Regions from separate parts of the Lacticaseibacillus jixiensis genome, predicted to be linked through region 1. Evidence: riboswitches for the same ligand, from Rfam matches in the RefSeq annotation. Region 1 holds a riboswitch; each other region holds the start of a gene.
What was found. Region 1 has a riboswitch for thiamine pyrophosphate ahead of thiW (energy coupling factor transporter S component ThiW). Riboswitches for the same ligand answer to the same signal wherever they lie in the genome.
Positions count from the first base shown of each region.

Region 1 (4,544 bases):
CTCCCAGCGTTGTGTGATCATCGCACTTTCGCTCTGTCCCCAAGTGGCCAAGCGGCGTTGTTGGATAACTGCCATTGGTGCCGTGACGCCAACCAACAATAACGACAAGTCGGCAAACGTTTGAAGCATCAACGGCCAAACATGCTGCGGGGTGGCATAATCATCGTGGATATCCAAATCAGCAACGACATTCAGCCCTAAGCGCGCATAGCCGGCAATGCTGGCAAACAGGCCTTGATACATGCGCTGAATCAACGGTTCCAGTTCCGGACGCTCGCCGCCTGGCCGCAATCCAATGCCTGGCAAGGCCGAAGCCGGCGTACATGCCATCATGTGGTCAACGCCTAGGTTTAACCACACCCCGGAAAAAGTAGTTTGGATCGTCTTGGCCAGCGTTGTTTTCCCAGAACGCGGCGCGCCGTTTAGAATGATAATCTTACCTGGCAATATCGTATTTCCTTTCATTAACTCGAACTCGGCTAACCATCGGGTGCAAATGTTGGTTGCGCTTCTGACAACAAGATTAACACATTGAGCTGATCAAGTGCGCCCTAATACGAAGCGTGATTTATCCTATTTTGGTGCCGTTGCAGCTCGAATTATACTTGCTGTGCCTTCAACAAAGCGGTAAACTCAGTGCTAGATAGCTATACTTAATCGCGAAAAAATCGACCGGCCGGTCACAAGAACAGTCTTCCCTCAGACATGCACTTGCATATCTGTAACGTTTGGCAATTGCCAAGGAAGAACCGTTCTGACATCAGCCGGTATTTTTGTACGCAAAAATCAGACATCGGTATTGCCTAGGGCACCGCACCTGCTGAATCCCACCGATCTGCCCACGTTCACATCGTAAAGGAGAACACCATGTTATCTGCAAACAACGCTCTAATGACCACCTTGAATGACATCCGCGAGGTCTGGGGTATTTTGTTTCACCCAGACCACCTAGGTAAAGCGGCTCAAGTTCAAGCATTCATGTATATCATCAAAAGTACGCTATTTGATATCGTGGCGATTTATGTCATCATGTGCGAAATTCTCGCCTTCATCCGGCTCTACACGCATATTCACAATAACCGCCAAGCCCAATCGCAAACCAATGTTGCCAGAAAGTCTCGGTTATCCAATCGATATCTGGCTTGGCTATTAATGCGGACCAAGGAATATTTCACACCTTTAAGCGCATTCTTTCTCATCGGACGTTGGAAACTGTTCATTATCCCACTGGTACTGGGCCTGATTCCTTTACTCAACTATCTGATTGTTTTTGTTGGAACAATGGTGGTTTTGTTTCCAGCGATCGTATTGTACTTCGCTGCATTTGCGATATTGTTATGGCGCCTCAGTATGTTCCTCGCCAAATATGTCACCATCATTGCAAGATTCATCTTCTCGATTCTTGACCACTTCAGTCTGCATGTCACAACTGGCACATCATACGGCCCCACAGCGCACAAAGGCGGCGACTTGGGCACCTACAAAGATTCTAGCGGACGTACCCGTGTCGTTAATTCAGACGGTTACGCTCGGGATTTCGGTGGTAATAAAGTCGGTAAACTGGGCTCCAACGGCAAAGTCAAGGATCTCAGATCCAAGGACAACAGTCGGCATCTATGGTGATCCTGAAGCTCGATTCATACAGTAACCGGCTAAACACTTACCTCACAAGGAGATCATCGCATTGAAAAAGCTAACCGCCTTTACCATTATTGCCATGACCACACTCTTACTGTCTGCTTGCGGCAACAATTCGTCAGCAAAAGACTCAAACAGTTCCAAAGACAAATCGGCCTCTGTCTCCCGCGCAAAAGCTGAATCAGCTTCAAAGCAAAAAGCCTCATCTGAATCCAAAGCCAAAGCTGTCTCAGAAGCTGCGGCAAGTTCCAAAGCAAAGGCCGACGCCGAATCCCGAGCTGCTGCATCCAGCGCTGCGGCAAGTTCAAGTGCCGCTGCCTCTAGTACTCAAGCAACGATCAAGCCGCTAACAAGTCGTGATTTCGAAACTGTCGAAACCATCATTTGGGAAGCAGATAAAACCTTCGACGAGAGTCAAATTGCGGATCAAAAATTGGTAAACAACACAATGGGCGTTCAAAGCGATGGCTCATTCGTGATTGATACATATGGTGGGGCTAAGGGGCTCAACGTGTATACCGTTATCCCTAAGTCTGGAAACCAATACGAAGTCGTTGCTCAATATGGCTCGATGCAAACTCAAGATTCACTGGCATCATGGGATAAAATCACGAAAACCGTAACAGATATCTATCGATAATCCGGTTGCAGCTCTCGGATTTGCTGATCACAAGTTTAGTTCATGCGATTGCATAACTGTTTGCATTTTGTCTTGTCACCTGTTACACTCGAACCAATTGAATACGTGTATCTGGGGTGCTGTACAAGGCTGAGATTATACCCATCGAACCTGATCCAGGTAATGCTGGCGTAGGTAGATCACATCTGCACGTGACGTGCGGTGTTTTCTTGTATCTTCAGTGTGCCTCCAGTTACTCGATTCAGAGAAAGTGGAGGTTTTTTTGTATGGGAAAATCAAATGTACAGCGTCTGGCAATTCTGGCGATGATGATCGCCTTAGACGTCGTGTTGTCGCCACTGTTTCGTATCGAAGGCATGGCGCCAATGTCCAGCGTGATGAATGTCTTGGCTGCGGCAATCATGGGGCCGCTGTATGCGACGTTAATGGCTTTGATCTGCGGCATCATCCGCATGGGCTTGATGGGCATCCCCCCATTGGCCTTGACTGGGGCGGTGTTTGGCGCGGTATTGGCCAGTTGGGGTTATCGCTTAGCCAAGCACAATTGGGGGGCTGCGATCGGTGAAATCATCGGCACCGGCTTGATCGGGTCGCTGGCATCATTTCCCGTGATGGTTTGGTTCACCGGCAGTACCCAAGCCTTGTATTGGTTTGTCTACACGCCGCGGTTTTTTGGCGGGTCGATTTCCGGATCGATCATCGGCTTAGTCGTGTTGTATCAACTTGACCGCTTAGGGATGACGGCAAAGCTGCAGCGGATCTTCAAAGGAGTCGTCCATGCCAAAGTCACTGATTGAACAATTTCCAGCCGTCTTCAAGCAATCGTTGCCGTTTACCACGCCCCCATTGGTGCAGTGTTTGACCAACGAGATCTCTGTGGAAATCGTTGCCAATGCCTTATTAGCCGTTAATGCCAAACCGGTCATGGCCGATGATCCTCGTGAATTGGCTGATTTTATGGCCCAAAGCGATGCCGTGTTGTTAAACTTAGGACACTTATCGGCTGCTCGCGAAGCCAGCATTCGCTTGGCCAGCACCACTGCAAAAGCACACCGGCAACCAGTTGTAATCGATTTGGTCGGCATCGGCGCCAGCTCCATTCGCGCTGCCTTAGGCCAACAGTTATTAGCCGATGCCCCCACTGTTGTCAAAGGCAACTTAGGCGAAATGCGACATCTGGTCGGTTTGCCCAGTCGTGCACGCGGTGTCGACAATCATCAAGCTGACAGCGCAGCATTGGCACTAACAGAACTGGCCGATCACCTGCGTGCGTTCAGCAAACGTTATCCGCATACGATTTTCTTGGCGACTGGACCAACTGATCTGGTGGTTTCTGCGACATACGCTTGGCGCCTTGACAATGGCGTTTCGCAACTCGACCGCTTCACTGGTACCGGCGACATTGTCGGGGCTTTAATCGCCGCTAATTTAGGCAATGGCATCGAGTCGTTTGCGGCCACCTGCTTGGCGGTCAGTTACTTCAACTGTTGCGGCGAAGCGGCGCAGGCCATGGCACTGCAAGCCGGGCTGGCCACGTTTCGTTTGCATGTTATCGACCAGCTGTCATTATTAGGCTGCAACTCGGATTGGACAGCTAATATCAAAGGAGCATCCCTATGAATCCAAGTAATCTGAAATTATATCTGGTGACGAATCGCTATCAAGATTCCACTGCTGATTTTCTGGCTAAGGTTGAAGCTGCTTGTGCCAATGGCGTGACCATGGTCCAGCTGCGGGAGAAAAACCTGAGCTCGCGAGCCTACTATGCCTTGGCCTTGCAAGTCAAGGCCATCACGGATCGCTACCAGCTGCCGTTGATCATCGATGATCGCGTTGATGTCTGCTTGGCTGTTGATGCCGCCGGGGTCCATATCGGCGATGATGAGCTGCCTGTTGCCGTCACCCGCCAATTATTAGGCCCGGATAAAATCTTAGGCGTCTCCAGCAAAACCGTTGCCGCTGCCAAGCAAGCTGCGGCAGATGGCGCTGACTACCTCGGCGTCGGTGCGATTTACCCGACCCAAACCAAAGCCCACGCGATTCGCACAACGCTTTCTACTCTGACGGCGATTGCTCACGAAGTTGCCATTCCGATCGTCGCGATTGGCGGCATCAAGGCCCATAATCTGGCCAACTTCCAACACACTGGTGTGGCTGGGGTAGCGATCGTCAGTGAAATCATGCAAGCCGAAGATGTCGGACAGATGGTTCGGCAATTGTGCGATCAAGTTGATGCGATCAGCTTCTAACCTGGGCGCTAAGCAAA
Region 1 is NZ_BAAFPR010000018.1:45,138-49,681, forward strand. It holds gene ACGG90_RS10940 (phosphotransferase-like protein) at 1-447, opposite strand, end outside; gene ACGG90_RS10945 (hypothetical protein) at 868-1,623, shown strand; gene ACGG90_RS10950 (hypothetical protein) at 1,685-2,278, shown strand; TPP riboswitch at 2,381-2,472, shown strand; gene thiW (energy coupling factor transporter S component ThiW) at 2,545-3,075, shown strand; gene ACGG90_RS10960 (hydroxyethylthiazole kinase) at 3,056-3,898, shown strand; gene thiE (thiamine phosphate synthase) at 3,895-4,527, shown strand.

Region 2 (4,544 bases), on a different contig from region 1:
CATGCTCATTCGAATTCTTAATATTTGTAACAAAATAACCCCGCCAACGCCGTGGTTGACAGGGTTTATTGCAGGTGGGCGGCTGTGGGGCGTCCGCCCTATTTTGTCAAATAAATCGCACCCAGCCACCAGCAAGTGGTGGCCAGGACCATGATGCGGGCCAGTTGGTGGAAATAGCGGTGAAATAACAAGTCGCCTAGCTGAGCCAGCTGTAAGAACGCCGTCAACATCGCAACAATAACGGCGGAAAATAACACCACCCACAAATAATTGGTCAAACTGCGCTGTGTCAGCTGCCAAATTGCCACTAATGACACGATGCTCATGAATGTATAGAATAAATTTCGCTGGTAATGCACTTTGGCGACCAGCACCAGCAAAATCAGCCACAAGCTTACTGGCAGTATGATCCAAAGCAGCCGCATCTGCCCCACCTCCTGTTTGATAAGTTCAGTGTACCTGCTAAATGCTCGCTTGAAAAGCCTGCAATAGACAACCGCTCTTAAGGCGTGTACACTACAAGAGAGAATATCGGCAAGGAGGCGGCTTCATGAAGCGAGAACCACATACCAAGTTCTGGTGGATCACCCACATTGCAGCTTGGGCAATGCTCATCGTGACCATCCTGGGCTCCCTGTTGGCAGCAGTGAGTGTATTTACAGGCTGACCAGAACGCACAACAACGTTAATATCACACGAGTCCTTGGACTGCAGCTGTTGCTGTGGTGCAGGGGCTTTTCTTATGGGGCCGGAAATGGCAACCGGGGGCAGCTGGGACTACGGCCAAATGGCGTGGCGACCGAAGTAGAGGGATGGGCGCAGTCTGTGCTAACTTTGCGTCTCCGCCGCGCTCCGTACGCAAAGTGGATCTCTGACACACGCCTTGTTCTAAGCGCCTCCGCGCGTTGCGCTGCGGTGCTAAGAACAACGACACCCCTGACGCCATTTGGCCTCCGCCCCAGCTGCCCCCGGTTGCCATTTCCTCCACAGTAGGATTCAGGTTGGTAATTGATCCAGTATTCAGTTGAGAACACAGCAAATCACCACAATTGACATTACTTCACAGCCTATTCCAACCACAGTCAAGCCAGCCAGTATCTAACTTGTTGCACATAACGCAGGACTAGTGAAGCGAAGCGATGCGGGGCTCGAAACTTAGGCGTAAAACGCGCGAATTTCTGCGCGGTTGAAGCCGGCCGCACTGCCTGTGCCCACCGCTGACGCCCCCGCCGCGCAGCTTCACTAGTCCGGTCCCACCAAAAACGCCGCTACCTTCAATCTGCATAGATTGAAAGTAGCGGCGAATGTTTCAGTTAACTTTGCGCTAAGCCTGCTTGCAGCTTAGGCAAGAACAGGTGCTTGGCAATCGTGACCAAAGCGCCAACGACTACGGCTGTCAACAAGCTGGTGAAGACACCAGACAAACCATTGATGTACAGCGAGTACAGCCAAGCCGGCATCCCTTTTGGCGCCCAGGAACCCCAGAACACCCAACCAGCGTAGAAGTGGCACAAATACTTGGCGAAAGTGCCTACTAATACTGCTGCAATCGCGTAACCCAGCGCTTTGTGCTGGGCATCAGCGTGCAACGCCCGTTGAAACGGCGCATAGAACAAACCGCCCAAGCCAGCCACAGTGAAAGCCACTGGGAATTCGATGAACCCTTGCCACAAGTTCAACACCGAGCCTTCGCCGATGCCGCGCAACAACAGATCCAAAATTCCCCAAGTCAAACCTGCGGCCATCGCTGGGCGCATGCCGCGGCGCAAGGCCAAGACTGTGACAGGGATCATACCATAAACCATTTCCACAGAGCTGATGCCGGTTTTGTGCGGCAAATATTCCAGCGCCATGGCAAAAGCAGCCATGATGGCCACCTCAAGAACAACTTGCAAATGCTTCGATTGGTGCATACAAAAAACCTCCTTTGGCAAGCCTGCACAAAGAAGGTCGTATGAAAACGACGTTCACAATCCCTACGCTCGTATTAACGAACAGGTTCGAAGGGTCTGGGTTTCCCCACTCTCAGCCAATGGCTCCCCTTTGTGACGGGCTCTTAAATTAATAACAGATGCATCATAACATAGACCACTTGTGCTGACAAGCTACAAGATCGGCGCCAATAACCGAGCCAGCTCTGCCGTCAAGCGCTGCATGCGGCTTTGATTGGCCACGTCAGAAGCTTGCCACAGCGTTGCAGCGCGCATGTCTTGTTTAAACAACGCTCGAGCTTGGTTGGCCTTGTCGGCGTCATACAAGAACGCAGCGATTTCGAAATTCAACTTGAAACTGCGAATATCGAAATTTGCCGTGCCTGTTGCCAAGATGCGCGCGTCGACGATGACCGTTTTGGCATGCAAGAAACTCGGCTCGTATTCATACACGCGCCCGCCGCCTAACACGATGCGATCCAAATAAAACCGCGAGGCCTTGGCCATCATCGGCTGATTGGTGTGGTGCGGCACCATGATGCGCACATCGATACCGGCGTTGATGGCGATCAACAAGGCATCCATTAAGCTGTCGTCTGGCACGAAATACGGCGTTTGGATCCAGACGCTGCTTTTGGCCATGGCGATCAGGCGCAAATAGCCTAACTTCAAGGTTTCATAGGCCAATTCAGGACCGCTGGAAACGATTTGCATCGTCGTGGTGCCGTGATCGGCAGGATCTGGGAAATAACTATGTTGAAAATGCACCTTCTGCACCTTGGCAGTGGTGTTCCAATCCATGAAAAACCGCGCCTGCAACACCGCCACCGCCTGGCCGATCACCCGCAGCTGCATGTCGCGCGTGATGGCCAACCGCTTAGGCGAGCTGCCGATATCAAAGCCGCCCATGTACCCGATGCGCCCGTCGATCACCGCCAGTTTACGATGATTGCGGAAGTTGATCCGCGGGTTAAAGCGCGCCATTCTGGTCGCAAAAAACGGCACCACTTGTCCGCCAGCTTGCCGCAACGGCTTCCAGAAGCGGGCATTCAAGCGATGCGAGCCAAATGCATCATACATCAAGCGCACCTTCACGCCAGCTTGCACCTTCTGGATCAGTAAATCGCGCAACGCCTTGCCGGTTTGATCCGGCTCAATGGTGTAGGCTTCGATGTGGATATGATCAACGGCTTGTTGGATATCGTCAAACAAGCAGCGTGTAAAAGTCTGCCGCGACGACAACAGTTGCACATCATTCATGGTGGTGATCAGCGCCGCATCGGTGCGCAACAAGCTGCGCACAAGTTCTGGCACCCCGGCAGCTTGACCATGGCCGATCAAGCCGTGGCCTAAGCTGATGGCTTCTTGTTGCGCTTCGACCATCCGATCGATGCCCAAGCGCTGCGAAGTGGCCAACGCATTCAAGCGTTTATGAGACAGCTTGCGGCCAAAGATCCAATACAAGGCCAAGCCGATGCCTGGCAGCAACATCAACACCAACAACCACGCCCAAGTTGCCGCGATATCCCGCGGTTGATAGAACACGGTGATCGCCGCTAACAGCGCATTGATCACCACCACCAGCGCGATCACAATCGCCACCCACATCAGCTTCACCTCCTCAAGACTCACAAAAATAGTGCAGCCGCAGCTGCACTATCAGTTTATCAGAAAATTAACTAACTTGCTTGTTTGGCCTAATCCGCGTCATTGCCAAACCACTTGTGCTTGAGTTTGGCCATAGTGCCATTGGCTTCTAAAGTCTTAAAGCCGTCGTTGATCTTCTGTTGCAAGACGTGATCCGACTTGCGCATCCCCACGGCAAACGCCTCAGAGGCAAAGCCTTTGCTCGTCAAGATCTTGTAGCTTTGCGGATCTTTCTGATGCGCGACGTAATAGCGCGCATACACTTCATCCATAAAAATGCCTTGGATCCGTCCGGCATTCAAGTCCAAGAACGCATTGGTGAAAGTATCATACAACACAGGATCTTGGCCTTTGATGTATTGCTTCAACAGTTTCGGCGAACTGTCCAAGGCTGCAGCACCGCTGGAACCAGTCTGCACCCCTAAGGATTTGCCTTTCATGTCGGCAAATGAATTGATTGAGTCTTTGGTTTTGGTCACTAAGAGTTGGTGATTGACCAAGTAATCATCGGAGAACGCCACTTTCTTCTCACGTTCCGGGGTAACCGAGTAGCCGTTCCAGATCAAGTCAATGGTTTGGTTCTTCAACTCGGTTTCTTTCATCGACCATTCGATCGGCTGAAAGTCCGCTTTGACGCCATATAACTTGAAGACTGCCTTGGCCAAATCAATATCAAAGCCTTTCAGATTGCCGTCTTTCTCCCGAAAGCCCATTGGCACAAACGAATCATCCAAGCCGATGACGACTTTCTTATCTTGTTTGATCCGCGGCCAAGAATTTGCAGCAGCACGGCGGGCACAACCGGCAGTCGCGACCGCCAAGCATGCCACTAACGCAACTAACGCAACTTTGATGAAACGCTTCATGACCGCTCACCGCCTAGCTTCGAAACCGTGAAGGTCGTATCGGCAACTTCTTTGGCAAAATCCATATCATGCGTGACCACCACCTGCGTCATTCCTTGGG
Region 2 is NZ_BAAFPR010000011.1:9,350-13,893, reverse strand. It holds gene ACGG90_RS08505 (hypothetical protein) at 99-425, opposite strand; gene ACGG90_RS08500 (DUF4044 domain-containing protein) at 551-667, shown strand; gene thiT (energy-coupled thiamine transporter ThiT) at 1,314-1,913, opposite strand; TPP riboswitch at 1,957-2,053, opposite strand; gene cls (cardiolipin synthase) at 2,106-3,539, opposite strand; gene ACGG90_RS08485 (amino acid ABC transporter substrate-binding protein) at 3,629-4,444, opposite strand; gene ACGG90_RS08480 (amino acid ABC transporter ATP-binding protein) at 4,441-4,544, opposite strand, start outside.
Region 2: it holds a riboswitch for thiamine pyrophosphate, as region 1 does, so the genes downstream of both, thiT (energy-coupled thiamine transporter ThiT) here and thiW (energy coupling factor transporter S component ThiW) in region 1, are expected to answer to the same signal.

Region 3 (4,544 bases), on a different contig from region 1:
GCAGCCATACATCAGCGCGCCGCCTAATACATGGCCGATCAAGATTGCCAGCAAGCCCATGCCCAGCCCCAGCGGTGCAAACAAGGTGCCGGATAGAATTTCCGCCAGACTGATGGCAGCGCCAAACCATAACAATGCGTTGTCTTTGAGACTAGTTTTCATATGCGTCCTCCGGATATGCCCAGTGATTCAACGGCCCATGCCCGTGGCCAACAATGATGCCGTCTTTGATCGCCGCTTCTACATAGGCTTTGCCGGTGCGAATGGCGCCTGCCAAGTCGCGCCCTTTGGCCAATTCGGCGGTGATGCAAGCCGACAAGGTGTCGCCGGTGCCATGCGTGCGGATCGTGTCAACGCGCTTGGCCGGCATCCAGAAGTCTTCGCCGCTGGCCAACAAAACATAGTCGCTAGCTGAGTCGCTGTCTTCAAGGTGGCCGCCTTTGATGATGACGTTCTGCGCGCCAGTGGCCAGGATGCGCCGCCCTGCTTCTTTCATATCATCAGTGGTGGTGATCGTCATGTTAGCCAGCTTCTGGGCTTCAGGTAAATTCGGTGTCGCCAAAGTCGCCAATGGTAATAATTCGTCGCGGACCACGGCAATGGCATCTTCGCTTAACAGCGACGCACCACCTTTGGCGATCATCACCGGATCGACTGTCAGCGGGCCGAAGTCGTAACGCTTAAGGTTGCGAACGACTGCGCGCACCGTGGGCACGTCAGCAAGCATCCCGGTTTTGCAAGCGCGGATGGCCAGATCTGCGGCCAAGCTGGCAAATTGCGCATCGATCATTGCTTCTGGCAAAGCCAGCGAATCTTGCACGCCGAGGGTATTTTGCGCAGTGATCGCCACCAACACCGTGGTGGCAAAAACGTGCCGCGATTGAATCGTCTTGAGGTCAGCTTGCATGCCGGCCCCGCCGCCGGAATCGGAACCGGCGATCGATAATGCTTGAGGAAATTGGTCCATGTTGTTCTCCTTATTGGGTTTCGTCGAGCACCGCTAAGTGCGCTTTGCTCTGCTCTGGTTTCTCGTCGAGCTGCACAGCCCAACGCGGGTGCATTTAGCTACGCCATCGTACTCGGGACAAAGTACATCCCAAGCACGATGGCTAGGCTAACTGACCCGCTAAGTTCGGGCTGTTCCGCTCTGGTTTCTAGGCACGGCGAGCGGCTTCGTAGCGGGTCAGTGTGTTGAGTTTCTCAACATCTAATGTCGCCAAAGTATCCAACAGCTGGGCCGCAAAAGTCCCGCCTTGCGTCGCTTCCAACTTTGCTGCAGTCTGTTCGCCAGCAACCCCAAGCGTTGCGGCACCCATTAAAGCAGCGGCAAAGTAGTCATCGGTCAAGCCTGCGTACGCGCCGATGATGCTCGACAACAAGTCGCCTGAACCCACCACCGCTGGCAACAACGGTGTTTCGTTATATACCGTCGCCAAATTATTGCCGCTGGCGATCGCGTCGATTTTGCCGGAAACCACCACGGTGCAACCGTACTTCTGCGCGCAATGTTGCGCCAATTCAGCCGGTGCCGCAGCAGCATCCCCGGCGTCAATGCCCTTCGCGTTGGCTTCAATGCCTGCCAAAAACGCGATTTCGCCTGCATTGCCGCGAATCACACTGATCGGGTAATCTTCCAGCAACTTTTTTGCCGCTTCGGCGCGATAACTGGTCGCGCCAACAGCCACCGGATCAAGCACGATCGGCTTGGCATGGGCTTTGGCCGCGTCGGCCAAGGCCAACACCAGCGGCATGTCGGTGTGGTTGATGGTGCCGATATTGATCACTAGCGCGTTGGCCGCAGTCATCAACTGATCCGCTTCTTCCTCAGCCAACGTCATGATCGGCGATGCACCCAAGGCATTCAAGCCATTGGCAACAAAGTTGGGTGTGACAAAATTGGCGTAGTTGACCACCAACGGATGGGTCGTTTGCAATTGGGCTAACAATTCAGTATTCATAAAACATTCCTCCTTGAGATAACGTTGTTGTGACTGGGCTTCGTCGAGCTGTGCAAAGCAACGCGGCAGTGATATAAGCCGTGACGCCGCCAAGGCAAAGAACGCCTTTGCGTCATCCCATCTTATATCAGCCGCTAAATGCGCTTTGCTTCGCTCTGGTTTCTTCGTCGAGCTGCGCAGCCCAACGCGGCGTGATATAAGTCGTGACGTCAATTGGGCCAAAACCGCCCAACTGCCATCCCGCCTTATATCCACCGCTAAGTTCGGGCTGCTTCACTCTGGTTTCTTCGTCGAGCTGCGTGGCGCAATGCGGGTACATTTAGCTACGCCATCGTACTCGGCTAAGTGCGCGCCACTTCGCTCTGGGCACAAAAAATAGCGCCGCAGGATTTGCGACGCTACTGAAAAAAAACAGTTCACGACACTTCCCTACGCAAGTCCTAACTTACAGGTTCCAAGGGACCAAGCAGTGTATGCTTATCTCGGCCGCTACTGGCGGCGCCCCTAGTGTTCAATTAATTATTTAATTGGCTTTAGGATAACACAGTTGTACTGGAAGCGCCATCTAGATTCTTCGGCGAACTCTCCCAAAGAAATCACAATCCTGATCCAAATACTGGAGAACAGGCGTTGCGCAGGCGCACGAGGAAGGCGTCGGTCAGGCCGTGAAACGGGTGACATCAAGTGAGACTCGCGCCTTTTGCGAGGCTTACTCGATGTCACCCGCGGCAACTTTTGAGCTTTGTAAGGCGAGCCGCAGGCGAGTGCAAAGCTCAAAAGTTAGGCGTAAAACACGCGTACTTTGCGTGGTTGAAGCCGGCCGCACCGCCTGCGCCGACGCCTTCCTCGTGCGCCGGAGCAATGCCTGTCCGGTTCTACCCGATTGCTGAGCAACCGTGGTACACTATGCGCAGAAACTACCGGAAAGGGGCCGCGCACATGGCCACGATGATCGATTATCTTCACGAATATGGCACTGCCACTTTTGCCGAAGCGCCGCTAAGCGTGGTTGATGCAGCGATTTTGGCGCAACTAGCGTATTGTGCCTTTACGCCGCACACCAGCGGACGCCTGGGCTCATTAACGCCGCAAGCACAGGCTCGCTTGGTGCAAGGCACCTGGCAAGAAGCAGGCAATCGGCAACTGTTGGCCGCAGCAGCGGCATCCCCGCGCTATCGCAATGTGCAGTGGTTGGCGCCAGTGGCACGTTTGGACGCGGATCGCCAACAAGAATTCTCGGCGGTGACTTTTGCCCTGGCGCCGCAGTTGTATTACGTGAGTTATCGCGGCACCCGCGCCAGCTTCGTCGACTGGAAAGAAGACTTCAACATGACGTTCCTGGCGGCGATCCCGTCGCAACAAGCAGCTTTGGCGTATTTTGCCACAGTTTATACGCAACACCCTGGCACTTACTACCTCGGCGGCCATTCCAAAGGTGGGACGCTGGCCGCCTATGCTTACGTGAACGCCGAACCCGCCTTGCAAAAAAATGTCCTATACGTCTACAACTTCGATGGGCCCGGATTGCGCCAGCTTCACCACGACCCCAAGCTGCTCAAGCTGGTGCCGGAAGCTTCGGTGGTCGGGATGATCTTGGAGCCTGGGCAAGATTTTGGCGTGGTGACCAGCAACGCCCGCGGCTGGCGGCAACACGACTTATTGTCTTGGCCGATTCGCGCCCGCGACTTCGAATATCTGCCCGCCACCAGCCGCCGCTCCCAGCAATTGCAGGCGCTTTTACTAAATTGGTTGGATGCGCTAGACGACACCACGAAACAACAGGCTTTAGATGCGATTTATCAAGTCCTGAGCCAAACTGATGCCGCAACTTTCTCAGAGCTGACCGCCACTCCGACACAGTCTGCCAAAGCGATTCTGGCGGGGCTGCACACCACCAGTGCCGACGATCATGCCGCCTGGCGCGCTGTGGCAGATGGATTGGCCAAGGCGGTACTGGCAACATTACGGCATTGACTTGGCATTTTACTGATTTATAATAAGTATATTAATCAAGGAGGATGACTATGACTACTTATGCTATTACCGCCGTCACCGGCCGCTTCGGCCGCGTTGCCGTTAAGGCGTTGAAGGCGCGCTTACAACCAGGTGACGCCTTGATCGCCTTAGCCCGCAACTTGGAGAAGGCTGCCAAGATCGTGCCGGCTGGCGTCACTGTGCGCATCGGCGACTACACCAACCCGCAATCGCTGGCTGAGTCTTTGGCCGGCATCGACCGCTTGTTGTTCATTTCCGGCCAACCTGGCCAAGCCGTTTCTCGCGAACAGCAACACCGCAACGTCATCGACGCTGCCAAAGCCGCTGGTGTGCAATACATCGCCTACACCAGCTTCCCTGACGCCCAGCACAATCCAGCTGCTTTGGCCGCCGATCACAAAGCCACAGAGCTGGCCTTGGCTGCTTCCGGCATCGCCCATAGCAACTTGCGCAACAACTGGTACTTAGAGAACGAACTCAGCACCTTAAAAGCCGGCGCGGCTGGCAAGCCATTCGTTTATGCTGCCGCAGATGGCCAAGCAGGCTGGGCTTTGGAGCGCGAATACGCCGAAGCCGCCGCAATCGTGATGA
Region 3 is NZ_BAAFPR010000003.1:192,812-197,355, reverse strand. It holds gene cytX (putative hydroxymethylpyrimidine transporter CytX) at 1-162, opposite strand, end outside; gene thiD (bifunctional hydroxymethylpyrimidine kinase/phosphomethylpyrimidine kinase) at 152-967, opposite strand; gene thiM (hydroxyethylthiazole kinase) at 1,155-1,958, opposite strand; TPP riboswitch at 2,368-2,474, opposite strand; gene ACGG90_RS03275 (Mbeg1-like protein) at 2,898-3,932, shown strand; gene ACGG90_RS03270 (NAD(P)H-binding protein) at 3,983-4,544, shown strand, end outside.
Region 3: it holds a riboswitch for thiamine pyrophosphate, as region 1 does, so the genes downstream of both, thiM (hydroxyethylthiazole kinase) here and thiW (energy coupling factor transporter S component ThiW) in region 1, are expected to answer to the same signal.